Regions from separate parts of the Paraburkholderia sp. GV068 genome, predicted to be linked through region 2. Evidence: riboswitches for the same ligand, from Rfam matches in the RefSeq annotation. Region 2 holds a riboswitch; the other holds the start of a gene.
What was found. Region 2 has a riboswitch for cobalamin ahead of cobG (precorrin-3B synthase). Riboswitches for the same ligand answer to the same signal wherever they lie in the genome.
Positions count from the first base shown of each region.

Region 1 (4,210 bases), on a different contig from region 2:
TTTCGATTTCTTCCGCCGACGTCTGCAAGCGGCAACCGATGCCCACGCTAAGCGTTTTCATCGGACATCCTTCGCCAGCGACGCCACGCCGCCGATCACCACGATCGCGGGCGAGCCGAGTCCCGCGCGCGCGACGGCATCGGCGAAATCACCGAGTGTCGCGAGCGCATGCCGCTGCTCGGGGCGCGTTGCGGATTCGATCGCGGCACACGGCGTCTCTGCCGACATGCCCGCTGCCAGCAACGCGCCGACGATGTCGTTTAGCCGCCGCATGCCCATATAGATGACGAGCGTCATGCGCGTGGCGGCGAGCGCGGCCCAATCCGGCTCGCTCGTGCCTGCGCCGTGGCCGGTCACGAACACGACGCCTTGCGCATGATCGCGGTGCGTGACCGGAATGCCGATGGCCGCCGGCGCCGCAATGCCGGCCGTGATGCCGCTGACGATTTCGACGTCGACGCCCGCCGCATGCAGCGCCTGTTGCTCTTCGCCGCCTCTGCCGAACACGAAGGGATCGCCGCCCTTCAAACGCGCGACGCTGCGCCCTTCGTTCAGATGCGCGAGCATTTGTTCGGCGATGCCGTGTTGCGGCGTCGACGGATGACCGCCGCGCTTGCCGACATACACGATGCACGCATCGGCGCGCGCAAATTGCAGCACGTCGGGGTTCACCAGATCGTCGACGAGTATCACGTCGGCTTGCGCGAGCGCGCGGGTTGCCTTGAGCGTCATCAGTTCGACGTCGCCGGGGCCTGCGCCGATCAGCCATGCGCGTTTCATCGCGGCATGCGCCGCGTCGGCGCACATGCAATCATGCAGCGTCGACATACACGCAATGTGATGGAAATTGAAGTCATTCGAAACTGTGCATTCGCGCACGACAGCAAACGCGGATTGCAGACCGCTTCCCTAAGTCGTGCTTGAGCGCCTTCACATCCGTCCCTCGCGGATTCCGGCGGCCGGCGGCGTGACGTTGAGAACGCACGGCCGCCTCCGCGTCTGGCCGGTATCCGGGCTGGCGGCCTCACGCGCTTTGCCTTCCCGCCCACATTCGTTCGAATGTGCTGGACAGTGGCACTGAAAACGCATGTGCGGCGCAAAAAATAATCGCGCCGCCGGTCGCTTACCGTTGCGGGGACAGCACAGGTTGAGCGCAAGCGCGCTGCCTGTTTCCCGTTTAACTGCACACGCGAGCGCATGTGCGGGCACCAGACGCGCGCATACGATAGCACACGGCAAGCCCGTCCGATAAGCGCGCCGGGCTTGCGTTTTCTTGACGGCGCAAGGCGCGCGGCCTACACTCGCACGCACTTCTGGTGCTCGTGTGCGCGCTCGTGCGCATGCAGTTAAACGGGAAACAGGGCGCCCGCCTCGCATGGATCGGGTCAACCTGTGCTGCCCCCGCAACGGTAAGCGAAAAGCGACGTCATGGCGGTTTGCATGGCGCCGCGGAGCCGGCTTCGATGTCCACGCGCAAGGCCGCGTCGGCATATCACCACTGGGCGAGAAATCACTCGTCCGGGAAGGGGAAGCGGCGCTTTCGCCAGCCCGGATACCGGCCGGAACACGAAGGGCGAACGCCGCGGGGAAGCGGCGCTGCGCTCATGACCTCATACCCGTATTCTGCGTTTCCCTGGTGTAGCGGCAAGGCCGTCGTGCGTTCCCGCGTTTTGCGATGCGACGTCATGCGCAAAGCGCGTGATTCGGCCGGCCAGCAGATGCAACTCTCACGGATGGACTCACCATGCAAGTTCAGATGCGCAAGATTCCCGTCACCATCGTCACGGGCTTTCTCGGCAGCGGCAAGACGACGTTGCTGCGGCACATTCTTCGGAATGCGGGCGGCAAGCGCATTGCGGTGATCGTCAACGAGTTCGGCGAGCTCGGCATAGACGGCGAAATCCTCAAAGGTTGCGGCATTGGTTGCGATGAAAACGGCGTCGAGACCGAAGGCCAATTGTATGAACTGGCGAACGGTTGCCTGTGCTGCACGGTCCAGGAAGAGTTCTTTCCAGTGATGGAAAAGCTCGTCGAGCGCCGCGAGCAGATCGACCATGTGCTGATCGAAACCTCGGGGCTCGCGTTGCCGAAGCCGCTTGTGCAGGCGTTCAACTGGCCGCAGATCAAGAACAGTTTCACTGTGGATGCGGTGATTACGGTGGTCGATGGACCCGCTGCGGCAAGCGGTCAGTTCGCCGAAAACCCGCTTGCTGTCGACGCGCAACGCAAGGCCGATCCGAATCTCGACCACGAGTCGCCGCTGCACGAATTGTTCGAGGATCAGTTGTCGGCTGCGGATCTGGTGATTCTGAACAAGACCGATCTGCTCGACGAAGCAGGCCAGAACGCGGTCGAAGCCGTGATTCGCGCCGAAATTCCGCCGCAGGTGAAGATCGTGCGCGCGCATAAAGGCGAACTCGATCTGCACGCGTTGTTCGGACTTGAAGCGGCGTCGGAGGAAACCATTCACTTGCGCCACGATCACCACGGTTCGGCCGACGACGCCAATCATCATCACGATGAGTTCGATTCGGTGGTCGTGAATGCAAAGGCACAGTCGCGTGAAGCGGTGATCGCCGCGCTGCAAGGACTCGTGGAAAACAACACGATTTATCGCGTGAAGGGTTTCGCGGCGTTGCCGGGCGCGCCGATGCGGCTCGTCGTTCAAGGCGTGGGCCGGCGCTTCGATAGTTATTTCGATCGACGCTGGCAGCAAGGTGAACTGGAAGAACTAGGCGAAGGCGCCGAAAGCCGCTTCGTGCTGATCGGTGAAGACCTCGACCAGGCTGCGCTACAACGCGCGTTCGACGCGGCGCTCGGCGTCGCAGCCGCTGTCGCCGCGCAACAGACGTAAGCAGGTATAGACACATGCATCTGCTGCGCACCACGCCGGGCGGTTTCGTCGACGATACGCAAGGCGTGATCCGCATTGATCAGCGGCCCGCGGACATCGTCATTCTGAGTTCCGCGGATACGACGCTGTCGTTGCTCGCGAGCGTGTTTCCGCGTCTCGGCGACGGCTTCCCGAGCGTGCGCCTCGCGAATGTCACGTATCTGCGGCAGCCTGCCTCCGTGGACTTTTACGTCGAAGACGTGTTGCAACATGCGCGCGTCGTCGTGGTCGATCATCTTGGCGGCGAGGCGTACTGGCCATACGGCATCGAGCAGGTGGTCGCGCTTGCGGAGCGCAAACAGCAGACGCTCGCGATGTTCTCCGGCGATCTGCAGGAAGATCCGAACCTGCTCGCACGCAGTACCGCCGATGCCGATCTCTGCCATCAACTGTGGCGCTATCTGCGCGAAGGCGGGCCGCAGAACGCCGAGGCGTTCCTGCGCTGCATCGCGCATCGCGCTTTACGATGGGGACGCGAACCGGCGCCGCCGCGCGCGTTGCCTGCCGCGTCGCTCTACCATCCCGCATGCGATACGCCGACTATCGCCGACTGGCAGGCGCGCTGGCAGCATGCCGCGCCCGTTGCCGCGATTCTGTTCTACAAGGCGCATCTTCAGGCGGCCAATACCGCGGTGTTCGACGCGCTGATCGACGCGCTCGAATCAGAAGGCATGAACCCGCTGCCGATTGCGATCACGTCGCTGAAAGATGCGATGAGCCGGGAAGTCGTGCAGTCGTTGTGCGCGCAACATGATGCCGCGCTAGTGCTCAACACCACTGCGTTCGCCGCGTCTGCGATCGACGATCCGGAACCGCTCGCGCTCGCAGGCGATGCGCCGGTGCTGCAAGTGATTTTGAGCGGCGGCAATCGCGACGACTGGGTGAAGGACAACCAGGGCCTCAATTCGCGCGACATCGCGATGCATATCGCGCTGCCGGAAGTGGACGGCCGCATCATCACGCGCGCGATCAGTTTCAAGGGGCTCGCCTATCGTTGTCCGCATACGGAAGTCGACGTGGTCCGCTATCAGCCGGATCTCGAACGCGTGCGTTTTCTCGCTGAACTGAGCCGCCGCTGGTGCCGGCTGCGTTCGCTCGATAACGCCGAGAAGAAGCTCGCGCTGATTCTCGCTAACTATCCGATGAGCGAGGGACGCATCGGCAATGGCGTCGGGCTCGACACGCCGGCGTCGGTGGTCGGCATTCTGTCGATGCTGCGCGACGAAGGTTATCGCGTGGCCGACGTGCCAGAAAACGGCGACGCGCTGCTGAAGAAGCTGACCGAAGGCGTGACGAACGATCCCGTCGTGCGCGATC
Region 1 is NZ_QBUB01000006.1:4,754-8,963, reverse strand. It holds gene C8K18_RS14120 (cobalamin biosynthesis protein) at 1-61, opposite strand, end outside; gene cobA (uroporphyrinogen-III C-methyltransferase) at 58-780, opposite strand; cobalamin riboswitch at 984-1,228, opposite strand; cobalamin riboswitch at 1,298-1,579, shown strand; gene cobW (cobalamin biosynthesis protein CobW) at 1,745-2,854, shown strand; gene cobN (cobaltochelatase subunit CobN) at 2,869-4,210, shown strand, end outside.
Region 1: it holds a riboswitch for cobalamin, as region 2 does, so the genes downstream of both, cobW (cobalamin biosynthesis protein CobW) here and cobG (precorrin-3B synthase) in region 2, are expected to answer to the same signal.

Region 2 (4,210 bases):
CAACTGCCGGTCGTGTAGCCACTGCGCAGCGGCGCGGGTTGTTCGGGGGTTTCGTCGCGCATCGCGGTCAGGCGGAGCGTTCGGGCTGTGGGCGGCTTGCAGCGCGCTCGGCGCTTGAAGACTTCACCACATCGAGCAAGGTGATCGGCAACGCCTGCCGCCACGTATCGAATCCGCCGAGCGGTTGCGCATCGGCAAGCGCGATGCGCGTCAGCGTGCCGCCATGCTGTTCGCGCCATGCGGCAAGCGCCGCCTCGCCTTGCAACGTCACCGCGTTGGCGACCAGCCGGCCGCCGTCGCGCAGACTCGCCCAGCACGCGTCGAGTACACCCGGCACCGTCACGCCGCCGCCGATGAACACCGCATCCGGCGTCGGCAGCCCGTTGAGTGCTTCAGGCGCGCGGCCCGCGACGAGTTGCAGCCCCGGCACGCCCAACGCATCGCGATTGTGTTCGATAAAGCGCTGCCGCTCCGCGTGCGCTTCAATGGCAATCGCGCGGCAAGCCGGATGCGCGCGCATCCATTCGATGGCGATCGAGCCGCTGCCCGCGCCCACGTCCCACAGCAATTCGCCGGGCGTCGGCGCGAGGCGCGCGAGCGTGATCGCGCGCACATCGCGTTTGGTCAACTGGCCGTCGTGGCGGAATGCGTCGTCGGGCAAGCCGCAAGTGAGCGGCAGACGCGGCGCGCCATCCGTCGCGCGGCATTCGAGCGCGATCAGGTTCAGCGCGGCAACGTCGCGCGCGGACCACTGATCCGCGCGGCCGTCGATGCGCCGCTCCGCGTCGCCGCCGAGATGTTCGAGCACGGTCATGCGCGTCGCGCCGAAGCCGCGCGCGTTCAGCAGCGCGGCGAGCGCCGCAGGCGTGCCGCCGTCCGCGCTCAGCACGAACACGCGCGCGCCGTCATGCAGATGGGCGTTCAGCATCGGCAGCGGCCGGCCGACCAGCGACACGACGGCCGCATCCTGCAACGGCCAGCCAAGCCGCGCGGCGGCCAGCGACAACGACGAAGGTGCGGGCAGCACGCGCAACTCGTCGGCGGGCAACTGCCTGGCCAGCGTCGCGCCGACGCCGAACAGCATCGGATCGCCGCTCGCCAGCACGCAGACGGAGCGGCCGCGCTCGGCGAGCAACGGCGCGAGATCGAACGGACGCGGCCACGCGGCGCGGCGCGCGGCGAGCCGCGCCGGCAGCATCGACAGATGACGCTCGCCGCCGTAAATCGCCGACGCCTCCAGCAACGCACGCCGCGCGGGCCGTCCCAAACCGGCGAAGCCGTCGTCGCCGATGCCCACTACCGTCAGCCACGCCGGCATGCATCCTTCCTCATGATGTCTCTCAAAACAATGCGCTGCGCCACGCCGGTCAAAGCGTCCAGCCTCGTTGTGCTATCCGAAAAAAGGCATAATACAGCCGCCGGTGCCCTTCGGGGCCTAAGAGGGAACACAGCGGGGAAACCATCGCCGCTGCGGCTGCCCCCGCAACTGTATGCAGCGAGTCCGCCTGCGCTAAGCGCCACTGGTTCGACCGGGAAGGCCGCGGCGGACGACGACCTGCGAGCCAGGAGACCTGCCGGCGAGACTGTTCGTGCCAGCCAACATCGGGCGGGGTGTACCGATGCCGCAGCCAAGCCGCTTTATCGCTTGCTCGGGCCGTCGCGCGACGCTAACCGCGGTGTCCGTCTTGAATCGAGCTTCTCCCTCCGCCACTGTATTGCCTGACGCGGCTTTCGCGCTGCGGCCCTCGGCGTGTCCGGGGCTCGCGCGGATCGTCGCCGCGCGCGACGGCGGCATCTGCCGGATCAAGCTGCCGGGCGGCGAACTGAGCGCGGCTCAGGCGCACGCAATCGCGGATGCGAGCACGCGGCACGCGGCGGGCGTGATCGAGTTGACGAACCGCGCGAATCTGCAACTGCGCGGCGTTCGTGGCGGCGAGGAAGCGGCGTTGATTGCGGCGCTGGTCGATGCGGGGCTTGGGCCTTTGGCGGAGGCTCGTGCTGATGCTCGCGCCGAGGCCGATGCGAACTCTTCCGCCGCCCTCACCGCTTCAGCCGCCGACGACATCCGCAACGTGATGATCAGCCCTGCCGCAGGGCGCGACCCCTCCGCGCTCTTCGACACGAGGCCGCTTTGCGCGACGCTGCTCGCGCTGTTGCAAAGCGACGCGCGTTTCGCGGCGCTGTCGCCGAAATTCGCACTGCTCGTCGACGGCGGCGAGCGTCTTGCGCGGCTCGATCATCCGCATGACGTGTGGCTCGCGGCATCGCAGGGTGGTTCCGGCGAGATCCGCTTCGTGTTCGGCCTCGCCGGTTGTCCACCGGTTGCTGCGACGAATTCGGCGACGATTGATGCAGGCGCACTCGCCGCCGTGCTGCCGTCGCAAGTTCCGGCGCTGGTGCGGGCGCTGCTGCATACGTTTCTCGATCTCGCCGCCGACTCCGACACGACCCGCATGCGTCACCTGCTCGCCGAACATTCCGCCGACGCAATCCTGCGACACGCGCAAACCTACGTCGATTTCCCGTTGACGCGCGACGCAGCGCTCGCCGAGTGGCAACGCAGCACGCCCGCCGATGCCACGCTGCGCGTCGGCGCTCACGCGCAGCGTATCGCGGGAACGTGGTACGTCGGCGGTCAACCGCTGCTCGGCCGCATCGACGCAACCGCGCTGCATGGCCTCGCTTCGCTGGCGCGGCAACACGCGAACGGCACGCTGCGCATCACGCCGTGGCAAAGCGTTCTGCTGCCCGACATCGCCACACATGCCGTGCCCGCCGTGCTTGCCGCGCTAAAAACGCTGGGCTTTGCATGCGATCGCAACGACCCCGCTTCACGCCTCATCGCGTGCGCCGGTTCCACCGGCTGCGCAAAAAGTCTCGCGGATACCAAAGCCGACGCGCTCGCACTCGCCGCGCGCCTGCCCGCCGGCGTCGACGTGCACCTGAGCGGCTGCCCGCGCTCCTGCGCCGCCGCGCATTGTGCGCCGTTCACGCTGCTTGCCGCGGCGCCCGGCCTCTACGATGTTTACCGGCGCGACGCACAGCCGGGTTTCGGCGAATGCGTCGCGCGCCGACTGACGATCGCACAAGCCGCCGACACCCTCGCGCAACTCGCCCAAGCCGAACAGACGCACGCCCAGGACGCACGACCAGAATGCCCGACTCAAATGAGTGATACCGATGCTTGATTACATTCGCGACGGTCAGGAGATCTATCGCCAATCCTTCGCGACGATCCGCGCCGAAGCCGATCTGTCGCGCATCCCCGCCGACCTCGAAAAGCTCGCGGTGCGCGTGATCCACGCGTGCGGGATGGTCGACGTGATCGGCGATCTCGCGTTCTCCCCGAATGCCGGCACGGAGGGGCGTCTCGCGCTCGCGCAAGGCGCGCCGATTCTCTGCGACGCCGGCATGGTCGCGCAAGGCATCACGCGCGCGCGCCTGCCCGCGAACAACGACGTGATCTGCACGCTCACGCACGAAGCGGTGCCGGACCTCGCGCGCGAACTCGGCAACACGCGCTCGGCCGCCGCGCTCGAATTGTGGCGTCCGCGTCTTGCGGGCAGCGTCGTCGTGATCGGCAATGCGCCGACCGCGCTGTTTCATCTGCTCGACATGCTCGATGCCGGCGCGCCGAAACCCGCGCTGATTCTCGGCTTTCCGGTCGGCTTCGTCGGCGCGGCCGAATCGAAAGCCATGCTCGCGGGCGACAGCCGCGGCGTGCCGTATGTCGTCGTGCATGGCCGCCGCGGCGGCAGCGCGATGGCCGCCGCCGCGGTCAACGCGCTGGCGACGGAGGTCGAATGACCGCCGCGCCGCAACGTGCAGGGCGTCTCTTCGGACTCGGCGTGGGTCCGGGCGATCCCGAACTCATCACGCTCAAAGCACTGCGTCTCCTGAAGGCCGCGCCGGTGGTCGCGTACTTCGTCGCGAAGGGCAAGAAGGGCAACGCGTTCAGCATCATCAAGGCGCATTTGCACGACGCGCAGCAGCATCTGCCGCTCGTCTATCCGGTGACAACGGAGGCGCTCGAGCCGCCGCTTTCGTACGAAGCGATCATCGCGGACTTCTACGACACGGCCGCGCAGATCGTCGGCGGACATCTGGACGCGGGGCGCGACGTCGCCGTGATCTGCGAAGGCGATCCGTTCTTCTACGGCTCGTATATGTATCTGCACGACCGGCTCGCCGCGCGCTACGAGAGCGAGGT
Region 2 is NZ_QBUB01000011.1:187,931-192,140, forward strand. It holds gene C8K18_RS22315 (cobalt-precorrin-5B (C(1))-methyltransferase) at 1-62, opposite strand, end outside; gene cbiE (precorrin-6y C5,15-methyltransferase (decarboxylating) subunit CbiE) at 68-1,318, opposite strand; cobalamin riboswitch at 1,403-1,594, shown strand; gene cobG (precorrin-3B synthase) at 1,677-3,188, shown strand; gene C8K18_RS22330 (precorrin-8X methylmutase) at 3,181-3,807, shown strand; gene C8K18_RS22335 (precorrin-2 C(20)-methyltransferase) at 3,804-4,210, shown strand, end outside.